DNA from 3 places in the Actinoplanes sp. NPDC020271 genome. Region 3 is predicted to be linked to each of the others. Evidence: riboswitches for the same ligand, from Rfam matches in the RefSeq annotation. Region 3 holds a riboswitch; each other region holds the start of a gene.
What was found. A riboswitch is a leader RNA that binds a small molecule or an ion and turns the genes downstream of it on or off. The one in region 3 is predicted to bind cyclic di-AMP.

Region 1: linked by a shared signal. The riboswitch ahead of ACH442_RS39855 (transglycosylase family protein) and the one ahead of ACH442_RS41550 (coiled-coil domain-containing protein) in region 3 are both predicted to bind cyclic di-AMP.
Region 2: linked by a shared signal. The riboswitch ahead of ACH442_RS10920 (NlpC/P60 family protein) and the one ahead of ACH442_RS41550 (coiled-coil domain-containing protein) in region 3 are both predicted to bind cyclic di-AMP.

Annotation. Positions count from the first base shown of each region.
Region 1 covers NZ_JBIRWQ010000029.1:58,692-63,058, forward strand. The annotation lists gene ACH442_RS39850 (hypothetical protein) at 22-1,086, shown strand; gene ACH442_RS39855 (transglycosylase family protein) at 1,102-1,617, opposite strand; cyclic di-AMP (ydaO/yuaA leader) riboswitch at 1,663-1,870, opposite strand; gene ACH442_RS39860 (DUF6174 domain-containing protein) at 2,114-2,551, shown strand; gene ACH442_RS39865 (dihydrolipoyl dehydrogenase family protein) at 2,596-3,963, shown strand; gene ACH442_RS39870 (VOC family protein) at 3,966-4,367, shown strand, end outside.
Region 2 covers NZ_JBIRWQ010000004.1:147,736-152,102, forward strand. The annotation lists gene ACH442_RS10900 (DUF1360 domain-containing protein) at 1-282, opposite strand, end outside; gene ACH442_RS10905 (DUF6158 family protein) at 303-542, opposite strand; gene ACH442_RS10910 (hypothetical protein) at 629-1,054, shown strand; gene ACH442_RS10915 (DUF3817 domain-containing protein) at 1,069-1,386, shown strand; cyclic di-AMP (ydaO/yuaA leader) riboswitch at 1,559-1,728, shown strand; gene ACH442_RS10920 (NlpC/P60 family protein) at 1,743-2,714, shown strand; gene ACH442_RS10925 (RNA polymerase sigma factor RpoD/SigA) at 2,791-3,792, opposite strand; gene ACH442_RS10930 (SDR family NAD(P)-dependent oxidoreductase) at 4,355-4,367, shown strand, end outside.
Region 3 covers NZ_JBIRWQ010000032.1:49,371-53,737, reverse strand. The annotation lists gene ACH442_RS41560 (glycoside hydrolase family 65 protein) at 1-825, shown strand, start outside; gene ACH442_RS41555 (coiled-coil domain-containing protein) at 920-1,954, opposite strand; cyclic di-AMP (ydaO/yuaA leader) riboswitch at 1,958-2,091, opposite strand; cyclic di-AMP (ydaO/yuaA leader) riboswitch at 2,301-2,437, shown strand; gene ACH442_RS41550 (coiled-coil domain-containing protein) at 2,458-3,486, shown strand; gene ACH442_RS41545 (ABC transporter ATP-binding protein) at 3,539-4,312, opposite strand; gene ACH442_RS41540 (ABC transporter permease) at 4,305-4,367, opposite strand, start outside.

The DNA.
Region 1 (4,367 bases), on a different contig from region 3:
GCCCGAGTAAGATCACCTACCGTGAGCCGGCTGATACTCGATGACATCACCGGCGTCGATGAACGCGGCATCGCGGCAGGCGACGCCGTCGCCGAGTGGGAAGAGCCCGCCGGTCGCGCCGCCTGGGCCGCCGAGGACTGGCAGCCCGAGCCCGAGATCGTGGCGTATGCCCAGCTCGGCGCGTGGGAGGCGGTCCTCGCCCGGATCGGCCGGCACGCCCAGCTCGGTGTTCGTCGCGACGCCGGCCGCCCCGCCTGGCACGGACTGAGCAAGTCCCCGGGCGACATGAACCGCGGCATGGTCGGCGCCACCCTGCTGACCGCGGGCCGCCTCGCCGACGTCACCGCCGTGACCCGCCAGGAGGACTTCACCGGCATCCACGTGCAGGGCGCGCAGCGCGTCCAGCAGCTCGTCGTCCCGCGGATCGTCGAGCACCCGCCGGGCGAGGAGCTGGAGCCGGCCGAGGCCCGTTTCGCGATCGGCGCCCCGGCCGCGCAGGCTCCGGCCGCCCCGCTGGACCTGCCCGAGGAGCTGACCGAGGCGTTGCTGCGACGGCTGCGCCGCCGGCCGGTCGACGTCACCCGGATCGCGGTCGGCCTGCGCGTCGCCGAGACCTGGCAGCTCGCCGACGGCGTCCAGCTGCCGATCGTCTACGACGTCGCGCCGGGTAGGACTCAGGGGTACGTCGTCGACGAGTCCACCGGCACGGCCCTGACCAGCCTGCAGGCCTGCCGCAACCACCACCTGGCCGGCACGCTCGCGTGGTGCGCGCACTGCCTGCTCCCCACCTGCCCGGCCTGCCCCGAGGCGGTCCGCCCGTGCCGGCTCTGCCAGGGTGCCACCTGCGGCGACTGCGTCGTCACCGAGGACGGCCGCTGCCGCGCCTGCGCCACCCTGACCAAGGTCGGCGTGTTCGCCCGCGCGAAGTACGGGGTGGGCGCCGGCGGCTCGGCCTGGCACGGCGAGTCCCCGAACGTCCAGGTCACCATCCGTCAGCAGCGCAACTGGTGGACCCTGGAACGCTGGGACCGGTCCGGCCGGGTCACCATCCCGCTCGACCCGGGGGTCGTGCAGTACCTGCGGTGACCCGGCCGCCCGCGGCTACAGCCTGATGCGCTGACCGGGGTGGATCAGGCTCGGCGAGTGCAGCACGCCCTTGTTCAGCTTGTAGAGCGTGCGCCAGCCACCGGCCACGTGGTGCCGCTTGGCGATGGTGGCCAGGGTGTCGCCGGACCTGACCACGTACGTCTTGCCGTTGCTCTTGACCGTGGTCTTCTTCGTGGTCTTCTTCTTCGTGGTCTTCGGCTTCGACTTGGCCGGGGACTTCACGCCGGCCTTCTTGCCGCAGACCGGCCACGGGCTCAGGCCACGCTTGGCGTACAGCTTCTCGGCGATCCTGATCTGCTCCGACTTGCTGGCCCTGTTCGCGGTCGACGCGTACTTGCCGCCGCCGTTGGCGATCCACGTGCTGCGGTTGAACTGCAGGCCGCCGTAATACCCGTTGCCGGTGTTGATGTGCCAGTTGCCGCCGGACTCGCACTGCGCGACCCGGTCCCAGTTCACACTGGAAGCGCTGGCCGGGGCGGCCGTGGCGAGCAGCATGCCGCTCGCGGTCATCAGGCCGAGGGCAGCAAGGCGCGTTCGTCTACCGATCCGAGACATGGGGTTTCTCCTCCACGCCTACGAGGTGAGCTGTCGGGTTCGGGCAGAGTGGCCCGGCCGCGTCACATGCGGCTTCACCCCGAGGCCCGGTCGCGTGGTCCGACCAGGGCCGAGGCGCGAGTTCCTTTCATCGCGCCGGAAAGTGGGTCCCCCGCTCCCGCCTGAGTTTCTTGTGCGGATCGGCGGCGGGATTCGGCGGACCGTCCACAGTGCCCGCGATTTCGCGGGACGACCGACGGTAACCACAGCGAAGGGCCGGCGACCAAATTTTTCGCCCTGAATAGTGACTCTCTTCACGGTATTGCGACGATTTGATCTTGTTCGTGCCGGATAAAGTCCCGAAAACGGTGCGATTTACCGCGAACGACGGAAAGAGCGGAACCGCGGGCGGTAATCGTTCGTCGAATGGCTCATGGTGGAATCCCGACAACGCCCGGCCGCGCTCCTCACTGTGATCTCCGCCCTTGCGCTTTCCGCTTGTGGTGGCATTTCTTCCGGTACGGCGGAGAAGTCCGCCGAGCCCCTTCGCGCGGCTGAGGCGAAACTGCCGCCGGACTACTCCTACGTGCTGACGTCCAGCTGCGGCGAGCGGGCGCTGCTCGGCACCTACGAGATCGTCGTCGTCCAGGGCCGGGTGGTGTCCGGCACGCGGATCGACGCTCCGGAGATCCTGGCCGTGCCGCCCGAGTACCCGGCCGTCGCCGAGTTGCTCGACAGCGCGCTCGGCGCCGGAGCCGACGCTCACGTCGAGTTCGAGGCGGACGCCGCCGGGCTGCCCGCGCGGCTCACGATCGACCCGGACCCGAACGGGATCGACGACGAGGAGTGCTACCGGTTCAGCGGGATCACCCCGGGCACCCGGGTACCCGGGCGGCCGTCCCCAGGGTGAGTCCCGGGTTCGAACGGCCCGACCGGCGAGCCAGAATTTTCGTCATGCGAACCTTTGACGTAGTGGTGATCGGCGCCGGACCCGGCGGCGAGGTGGCGGCCGGACGGCTGGCCGAGGCCGGGCTCGACGTGGCGATCGTGGAGGCCGACAAGGTCGGCGGCGAGTGCTCGTTCTACGCGTGCATGCCGTCGAAGGCGCTGCTGCGTCCCGGCGAACTGCTCGCCGAGGCCCGCAGGACGGCCGGGGTGAGCGCCGCGGTCACCGGCGACCTGGACGTGGCGGCCGTGCTGCGCCGCCGCGACGAGCTGATCGGTCACCTCGACGACGCCGGCCAGGTGCCGTGGCTGACCGAGCGCGGGGTCACCCTGGTCCGCGGCTGGGGGCGGCTCGCCGGCGAGAAGCGGGTCGCGGTCGGCGACGAGATCCTCGACGCTCGGCGCGCGGTCATCCTGGCCGGTGGCACCCGGGCCGCGCGGCCCGCGATCGACGGGCTGGCCGAGGCGAAGCCGTGGACGAACCGGCAGGCCGTCACCACGCCGGCCGTGCCCGAGTCGCTGATCATCATCGGCGGCGGGGTCGTCGGCGTGGAGATGAGTCAGGCGTTCACCTCGCTCGGGGCCCGGGTGACGCTGATCCCGGGGGAGCGGGGGCTGCTGCCCCGCGAGGAGCGGTTCGCCGGGGAGCAGGTGGCCGCGTCCCTGGCCGAGCAGGGGGTGGACATCCGGGCCGCGGGGCGGGCCACGGCCGTACGCCGGGATCCGGAAGCCGGAGTGACGGTGACCTTGAGCGACGGGACCAGCGTGACCGGCGCGGAGATCCTGGTCGCCGCCGGCCGCGAGCCGCAGGCGGCCGGCCTGGGCCTGGCCGGGCTGGGGATCGACGAGACCGGTTACGTCAAGGTCGACGAGAACATGCGCGTGCCCGGGCTCGACTGGCTCTACGTGGTCGGCGACCTGAACGGGAAGGCGCTGTTCACGCACATGGCCAAGTACCAGGCGGCGATCGCCTCCGGGGACGTCCTCGGCCGCGGCATGGCCGCCGAGCACCTCGGGGACGGCCCCGGCGCGCCCCGGGTGATCTTCACCGAACCGCAGGTCGCCGCGGTCGGGCACACCACCGTGACCGCCGCCGCGGCCGGGCTGGCCGTCCGGGTCGTCGACGTGCCGACCGACGGCAACGCCGGAGGCGCGTTCACCGGCGGCCCGCGCGGCACCGCCCGATTCCTCGTCGACACCGACCGTGACGTGCTCGTCGGCGTCACCCTGACCGGCGCCGGCGTCGCCGACTTCCTGCAGGCCGCGACGATCGCCGTGGTCGGCGAGGTGCCGATCAGCCGCCTGCGGCACGCGATCCCGGCCTTTCCCACCCGCAGCGAGATCTGGCTCCACCTCTTCGACGCCCTCGGGATCTGACCGTGGAATATCAACTGGAACTGATCGCCGTGCCGGTGACCGACATCGACCGGGCCAAGAAGTTCTACAACCAGCTCGGCTGGCGGGAGGACCTCGACTACGTGTGCGGCGACGACTACCGCGTCGTGCAGTTCACCCCGCCCGGGTCGCACTGCTCGATCGCGTTCGGCGTCGGGATCGGCACCGCCGCGCCCGGCACCGTGGAGAACGTCCACCTCATCGTGCGCGACATCGAGGAGGCCCGGGCCGAGCTGACCCGGCGGGGCGTCCAGATCAGCGAGATCTTCCACGACGCGGACGGGGTGTTCCACCACGCGGGAACGGAGAAGCGCGTGCCGGGGCTCTACCCAGGGCGTTCGTCGTACGGGTCGTTCGCTTCCTTCACCGATCCGGACGGTAACGGC
Region 2 (4,367 bases), on a different contig from region 3:
GGCCGGCTCGGAGTACCGGGTGAACGGGGCACGCAGCGGGCTGGTCACCGAGTCCTTGGCGATCAACCGGCTGAGCTTGTGGGTGGCGATCGAGAGCAGGGCCACGTCGCCGAGGGCCGGCCGTTCCGGGACGGGCCGCCCGGTGACCTTCGCGGCGGCGGTCAGGCTCGCCGCGAGCGCGCCGAACGCGCCCATGGCGGCCAGGTAACCGCCCAGCGGCCGGTGCTCGTGCGGGGCGTAGGCGTGTGCCACCTCGGCGGCCTTGTCCTGCAGGCTGGTCATGGTGGGGGTCCCTTCGAGGATCAGAACGCCTGGGTGACGCGGCCGGGGTCGACCTCGCGACCGGGGAACCGGGCCATGTACTCGGTCTCCAGTTCCGCGGTCCGCCGGAAGTGGTTCTCCAGCGCCGCGTCCGGGCCGTGCCGTAGCGTCTCCAGGCGGGTCCGGTACAGGCTCGCCAGTTCACGGAAGAGGTCGTCGTCGGCCAGTCCCGCCGGGTCGATCCCGGTGTCGAAACCGGTTGTCGGGTGCCCGTCCGTCATCGTGTCCCTCCGCTTCCGGGTCGAGGTTCGTGAGTTGACGCTTGCCCGTGCAGGCGATCACCAAACCCGCCGGTAGTCTCGTGGGCATGAAAGGGCTGTGGACTCCGGCGTGGGTCGCCCGGCACCTCCTGGCGCTGGTGCTGACCGCGGGCTGCCTCGGGCTGGGCTGGTGGCAGTTCAGCCGCGCCACCGGGGGCAACTCGCTCAGCTGGGGCTACATGTTCGAGTGGCCGGTCTTCGCCGGCTTCGTGGTCTTCATCTGGATCCGCGAGATCCAGTTGTTCCGGCGCCGGTCCGAGCCCGGGGCCGAGTCCGCCGAGGAGCCGGTGGCCGAGCCGGTCCGCGATCCGCAGGGCCCGGTCGCGCTGGGCCGTCCGGTGCGGGTCGCGGTCGCGGCGGCCGCCGAGACCACCGGCGCCGACCCTGAGCTCGACGCCTACAACGACTATCTGACGTGGCTCGCCGAGCACCCCGGTGCCCGTCCGGCCGACTACCGCGCCGCCAAGAAGTAGAAGGAGACCCCACCGTGCAGGGCGCCCTCACCCGTTACCGGATCATCGCCTGGATCGTCGGCGTGTTCCTGGTCGTTCTCGTGCTGGTCGGTATGCCGCTGAAGTATCTCGGCGACAACGACACGGTGGTCGCGGTGATCGGCCCGCTGCACGGCTTCCTCTACATGATCTATCTGCTTCTCACCTTCGATCTGTCCCGCCGGGCGCGCTGGCCCTTCAGCCGGATGATCATCGTGATGCTGGCGGGCACCATTCCGTTCTTCTCGTTCTGGGCCGAGCGGAGCGTGACACGCCGTTGGGTGCCGAATACGGAACTCGCCGGGGCACGCTGAAAAAGGCGCTGGAATAACGCTCAGCGCGGGCCGAATGACAGCCGGTTATCGGGATTAAGTTCGCAAGACCGACCATTGCCAAATTTCACCCGCGAAGGACTTGATTTTGTTTTCCACCCCGATAAGTTGATGCGGTTGGTTCGGTCCGCAGCCACAAACCTTCCGGTGGCGCCGACCAACGCCGCCGAATCATGGGTGGCGATCGGCCCAGTCCCCCGGGCCGGCGCCGCCACGAACCGGGGAACCACGATCTCGGGGTGAGTCCGCGCGCATGCGCGCGGTAGGGCCATCTTCCAGCCCGAACCCGTCAGCTAACCCGGTAGGTGGCTAAGAAGCGGAAGAAAGGCCCCTGACCAGTGCCACACCCCCGTACCAGGCTCCGGGCGCTGGTGGTCGCGCTGACCGCATTGGCGATCACCACGTCGGGAGCTACGGCCGCGCACGCGGCCCCGTCCAAGGCCGAGCTGGAGAAGCAGATCACCGCTGCCTCCGACAAGCTCGAGGACGTCACCGAGGCGTACAACAAGAGCAAGATCGACCTGAAGAAGACCCAGGACGAGATCACCAAGCTCAACGCCTCCCTCAAGCCCGCCCAGGCGGCGCTCACCACTGCCACCGCCCGGATGCAGAAGATCGCCACCTCGTCGTACATGACGGGGCGGGTCGGTCCGGCGGAGGTGCTGCTCAGCAGCAACCAGAGCGATCTCCTGGCCCGGATGGGCTACCTCGAGCAGCTCAGCCAGTCGAACCAGCAGGACATCGACAACTTCACGGAGACCACGCAGACCTTCGCCGACAAGCAGGCCGCTCTCAAGACTCAGCAGACCAAACAGAGTGTGCAGTCCCAGGAGCTCGACGCACAGACGAAGAAGATCAAGAAGGATCTCCAGAAGCTGTACGACATGCGCGAGGACCTCTACGGCAGCGCGACCGAGAACACCGGTTCGTACACCGGCGTGATCCCCAAGATCTCCGGTGACGCCGGCGTGGCCGTGACGTTCGCGTTCAACCAGATCGGCAAGCCGTACGGCTTCGGCGACGCCGGTCCGAACTCCTACGACTGCTCGGGCCTGACCATGGCCGCGTGGGCCAAGGCCGGCCACACGCTGCCGCACAGCGCCGCCCAGCAGAAGAACAAGCCGTACGCCCAGTTCTTCACCGACAAGAGCAAGCTCCAGCCCGGTGACCTGGTGTACTACCGCAGCGGCGGACATGTGGCCATCTACGTCGGCGACGGCATGATCATCGACGCGCCGTCGGCCGGGCGGGACGTCCTGCACCGCAGCATCAACATCATGACCCCGGACGGATACGGCCGGGTTCTGTAACACCGCGAACAGGCAGAAGGCCGGCACCCCCCGGGGTGCCGGCCTTCTTCGTCTTTGTCGGTAGCCGACGGTCAGGTCAGGCGGCCTGCAGGCCCTCGGCCCGGGCCAGCTCGCGCAGCCGGCCGAGCGCCTGGATCTCCAGCTGGCGAATCCGCTCCCGGCTGAGCGAGAAGCGCGAGGCCACCTCGGTCAGCGAGTGCTCGCGGCCGTCCTCCAGCCCGTACCGCGCCCGCATGATGCCGGCCGAGCGGTCGTCCAGGTGATTGAGCAGGCCCTCGATGCGCTGGCGCTCCAGTGCGCTCAGCACGATCTCCTCGGGCGACGGGGCGTCGCTGTCGGCGACCAGGTCACCCAGGTTGGTGTCGCCGTCGTCGCCGACGGGGGTGTCCAGCGAGACGGTGTCCTGAGCCCAGCGGGTGAGCTCGTTGACCCGTTCCACGGTCACGCCCAGGGCCGCGGCGATCTGCTCCGGCTCCGGGTCGCCGCCGAGCTCACGGACGAGCTGACGGGTGACGTTGCGCATGCGGTTGACGTCCTCGACCAGGTGCACCGGCAGTCGCACGGTGCGCTCCTGCTGGGCGATGGCCCGGCTGATCGCCTGGCGCACCCACCACGTCGCGTACGTCGAGAACTTGTAACCGCGCTCGTAGTCGAACTTCTCGACCGCGCGGACCAGGCCGGTGTTGCCTTCCTGGATGAGGTCGAGCATCGGCATGCCGGAGCGCACGTAGCGGCGGGCGATGGAGACGACCAGTCGGAGGTTGGCCCGGATGAACAGGTCTTTTGCCTTGCTGCCCTCGGCGACGATCCGCTCGAGTTCTTCCCGGCTGATGCCGCGACGCGCCTCGCCCTGCTCGAGCAGGTGCTCGGCGTAGAGGCCCGCCTCGATCGCCTTCGAGAGTTCGACCTCCCGTGCGGCGTCCAACAGCGGCGTCCGGGAGATCTCGTGCAGGTAGACTCCGACGAGGTCGCGTTCCTCGGCGACCTGGTCGGTACGCATCACGGTGTTCTTCTCCACGTTGCCCACGGTCCCCTCATTGCCGTCACTAACCCTGTTACGGGCATTACCTGCGTCCATCAGCCCTCTCCCGTAACGTCCGCAGCTCGTGCATTGCGGTTGCTGACATCTACACAACAAATGGCTGCCTGCGCTGATTCCGGCCGGCTGATCGAAAGTGTCACGAATGCCTGGGTCTTACCTGAGAGCCCAGTGCGCGGAAGCTGAGCGCGAACTCTCTGCGACCGTCTTGCGGATAGACGGATACCCTTCCCGCGCCTCATAACACCATCGGCCTCTCATCGTCCACAGCGACGGGCATCACCTGGACGCCGCGACGCTCGTCACCGTGGTGCCTGGACACCCGGTATTACGGGTTGTTCGCCCGTGGGGTTCACGTGCAGCATCGACCGGTCACCGACCGGCCTGAAACAAACCCGAACATCAAATTGATCGCGTACGACCCAGCGACGCCCGCCGAACCGGACCATCGGCCACGATGCGGCACGCCACGCCACAGTTCAGTCGCCCACAGGGATGACGTTCCCCGATGGCGTGAGATTCCCGCGCACCCCCGGTGCGGCGCGGTGAAGTGAGGAAAAGCACACCCACGGGCGGGTGACAACCTGTTCGGATCTTTCCCATGACCAACACTG
Region 3 (4,367 bases):
CGCCACCCCGATCTGGCCCGCCGCTTCGGGGTCGACGACGAGGAGGCCGCCTCCTGGCGGGACGCGGCGGCCGCCGTGCACATCCCGTACGACAAGGAGCTCGGCGTCCACCAGCAGTGCGAGGGCTTCACCCGGCTGGAGGAGTGGGACTTCGAGAACACTCCGCCGGAGGGTTACCCGCTGCTGCTGAACTACCCGTACTTCGACCTCTACCGCAAGCAGGTCGTCAAGCAGGCCGACATGGTGATGGCCATGTACATCCGGGGCGACGCGTTCACCCCGGAGGAGAAGACCCGCAACTTCGCGTACTACGACGCGCGGACCGTCCGGGACTCCTCGCTGTCGGCGTGCATCCAGGCGGTGATGGCGGCCGAGACCGGTCACCTGGAGCTGGCCCACGACTATCTGGGCGAGGCCGCCCTGATGGACCTGCACGACCTGCACCAGAACGCGCGGGACGGCGTGCACGTGGCGTCGCTGGCCGGTTCGTGGATCGCGCTGGTCGCGGGCCTGGGCGGCATGCGTGACTTCAACGGTCAGCTGGCGTTCGCGCCGCGGCTGCCCAGCCGGATCAACAACCTGGACTTCTCGCTGCTCTGGCGGGGCCTGCGCCTGCGGGTCAACGTCACCGCCGACGAGGTCACCTACTCCCTGCGCAACGGCGGTGGCTCGGCTCGCCTGACGCTGCTGCACCACGGCAAGGAGATCGAGGTGACCCAGGTGCGCCCGGTGACCATGCCGATCCCGTCGGCCGGGCCGGTCGGTCCCGCGCCGACGCAGCCCGCGGGCCGCGCTCCGGTTCGCCGGGCCACCCCGCATCCCTGATCCACGGTCACGATCAAGAGCCCGATTTCCCCGTACGAACGAGAAAGCCCCCGGTCCGCGAAGGACCGGGGGCTTTTCCGTGCGGCGGGGAGCGCTACAACAACGACACGTGCACGTGGTCGGTGTGGTCGCTCGGGCCGTGATAGGCATGCCAGTTGTTCGTCGCCGGGAACCAGATCTGCTTGTACCAGATCACGTAGTAGATCCCGAGCTTGTCGGCATTACGCACCAGGAACGCGGTGAGGTCGTTCCCGTACCTCATCATGTCGTCGTTGTGCGCGACCGAGAAGCCACTGTTCTGCAGTGACCAGTCGCAGGCCCGGCCTTTCGGATGCTCGAACGGACCGCCGTCACGATGGCATCCGACGAAGCGGTTGAAGCCGGCCTTCTTCACCTCCTGATAGAGGTGCAGCGTCCGCTTGGTGATGCAGCCGTCGGTCGTCGGGTCGTCCTGGTTGCAGGACTCCGGCGAGAAACCGCCGTCGGAGTTGCGCGGTGCCGGGGCGGCAACCTTGGAGGTCGCGTCGACGAAACCGTTGGTGATCGTCTTGTTGATGCCGGTGCCACCGCCGAGCAGCTCGAGCTGGTCCTCCGCCGAGTCGTGCTGCTTCTGCTGGATGGTCAGCTGCGTCTTCTGGTTCTTCACCTCGGCAGCGATCTTGGTGACGCTGTCGGTGATCGTCGCCAACGCGCTGTTCAGCTCGTTCAGCTTCGCGTCGTGGAGCTTGTTGATCTCCTCGAGCGAGACGGCCTTCTTGATGAAGTCGGACGAGTCGTCGGCCTGCAGCAGGAAGCTCAGCGTGCTGAGGTTGCCGTACTCATACTGCTGGCGGGCGATCGCGTTGACCTCGGGGATCAGCGCGTCGCGGCGCTTCTCGGCGTCCGCCTTCTGAGTGTTGAGCGTCTTCAGGTTCTTGGCCGAGGTCTCGTAGGCCGCCTTGGCGTTCACGAACCGTCGGTTGGTCGCTTCGAGTTGTGCGGAGAGATCGTCGTCATCGTCACCCTCCGCGGGGGTCGACGAGCCGCCGCTGGGCGCGGCGAGTGCCGGCGTGACGGGTGCCACAAATATCGTGGTCGCCACGAGCGGCGCCAGGGCAAGCATCAGCCACCGGCGGGGACGTGCGGTCATCAACAATCCTTCCTAGTCACCGCCGACCGAGTTAGCTGACGGGTTCGGGACGGAAGCTATCCCTACCGCGCAAAGCGGATTCACCCCAACTACCTGGTTCCCCGGCTCGCCTTTCGGCGATTGGGCGGCGGCCTGCCGGCAACTCGGGGGCGGTGCCGTCCTGGCAGGACCGGCGGCCAGTTTACCTGAGATATCACTCGGCATCAGGGTCAGAGAAACCGTCAAAGCCGTTACCTTGCAACGACTTTCTGTAATGGGCGTCACCCCTCGTGACCGAGGCATAGCAATAAGTACGAGAACTGTCGATTCCTCGATCGAGTGGGTATGGTCGGTCCCGGTTCCCGCCCGGGAACCGCCGCCTAATCGCAACAACGAGCGAGCCGGGGATCCACATTTCTTCCGGGGTGAATCCGCGCCAGCGGTAGGGATTTCCTTCGTCCCGAACCCGTCAGCTAACCCGACCGGCGGCCGACGGAAGGAAACAGCCAGTGCAGCATGTGACTGTGCGGCGACGATGGGTGGCCGTTCTCGCGCTGCTGGTCGCCGCATGCGGGATAGCCGGTGCCGGCACACCGGCGCTCGCGGCCCCCCGGCCCCTCGCCGCGCCCGGGGAGTCCGGCGACGACGGTGAGGGCGGCTCCAAGTCCCTGCTCGACAAGCTCGACGAGGCCTCCAAGGGCTACGTCACCGCCAAGACCAAGTTGCAGACGTCCAAGACGCAGCAGACGAAGCTGGCCACCACGCTCAAGGAGCTGGACGCCCAGATCGCCCCCCAGCAGGCGTCGCTGGACAAGTACGCCGCGCAGGCGTACACGATGGGCCGGCTCGGCCCGTTGAGCGCGCTGCTCAGCGCGGACACGTCCGACGGCTTCCTGGACCGCGCCCAGTTGCTGACCACCGTGGCCGAGCGGCAGAACCAGGCGATCTCCGACCTGCGGACCACCCGGGACAACCAGGTCAAGGCGAAGGCGGCGATCGACGCGACCGTCCTCGACCAGCAGCGCCAGCTCAACGTGATGGCCAAGAAGAAGACCCAGGCGGAGCAGGCGCTCAAGGAAGCCAACCAGGGCGGCGACACCGGTGACGACGACTCGGGCAGCTCCGGTGGCAGCGGCTCGGACGCCGACAAACCGTCCGGCAGCCTCGCCGGTGGCTGCACCGTGGACGATCCGACCACCACGGGCTGCATCACCCCGCGGTTGCTCTACGCGATGAAGCAGGCGCAGAAAGCCGGCTTCACCCGCTACGTCGCCTGCTTCCGGCACCAGAACAGCGGGGAGCATCCGAAGGGCCGGGCCTGCGACTTCGCCGCCGACAAGGACGGGTTCGGCGGGGTGGCGACGGGCGCCAGCAAGACGTACGGCACGAACCTGGCCAACTACTTCATCCACAACTCGGACACGCTCGGTGTGCTCTACGTGATCTGGTTCAAACGGATCTGGCTGCCGAGCAGCGGGTGGAAGTCGTACAGCGGTGCCGGCGGCACACCGTCGACCGACCATACGAACCACGTGCATCTCTCGGTCACCTGACCACGAAAGAAGCGCCCGGGCCGACGGCCCGGGCGCTTCTTTCGTGCAACGGCTACTTCTTCATGTAGCTCTCGTACTCCTTGAGCACGGCCTCGGTCTCGCCGTCGGCCCGGATCTCGCCGGACTCCAGCCAGATCACCCGCTCGCAGGTGTCCCGGATCGACTGCTCACTGTGGCTGACCAGGAACACCGTGCCGGCGTCCTTGCGCAGCTCGCGGACCCGGGCCTCGCTGCGGCGGCGGAACTTCGCGTCACCGGTGGCCAGCGCCTCGTCGATCAGCAGCACGTCGTGCTTCTTGGCCGCGGCGATCGAGAAGCGCAACCGGGCGCCCATGCCGGACGAGTACGTCCGCATCGGCAGCGAGGCGAAGTCACCGCGCTCGTTGATCCCGGAGAAGTCGATGATCGACTGCTTCTTCTCCTTCACCTCTTCCGGCGTCATGCCCATGGCCAGGCAGCCCAGCTCGACGTTGCGCTCACCGGAGAGGTCGTTCATCAGGGCGGCGTTGACGCCCAGCAGCGACGGCTGACCGGCCGCGTAGATCGCACCCTTGGCCACCGGCAGCAGGCCGGCGACCGCGCGCAGCAGGGTCGACTTGCCCGAGCCGTTGCTGCCGATCAGGCCGATCGCCTCGCCCTTGTAGGCCACGAAGCTGACGCCCTTGACCGCGTGCACCTCGCGCACGTTGGTCGAGTTGGTCTTGGTGACGATCCGCTTGAGGGCGGAGAGCGGGCTGGTCTGGTTCGCCCCGATCGCACCGACGATCCGGTAGACGATGTGTGCGTCGTCGGCGACGACGGTGGGGATCTTCTCGCTGTCAGCCACGACCGTAGCCCTTCTCTCCGCGCCAGAAGTAGAGGAAGCCGCCGACGCTCGCGAA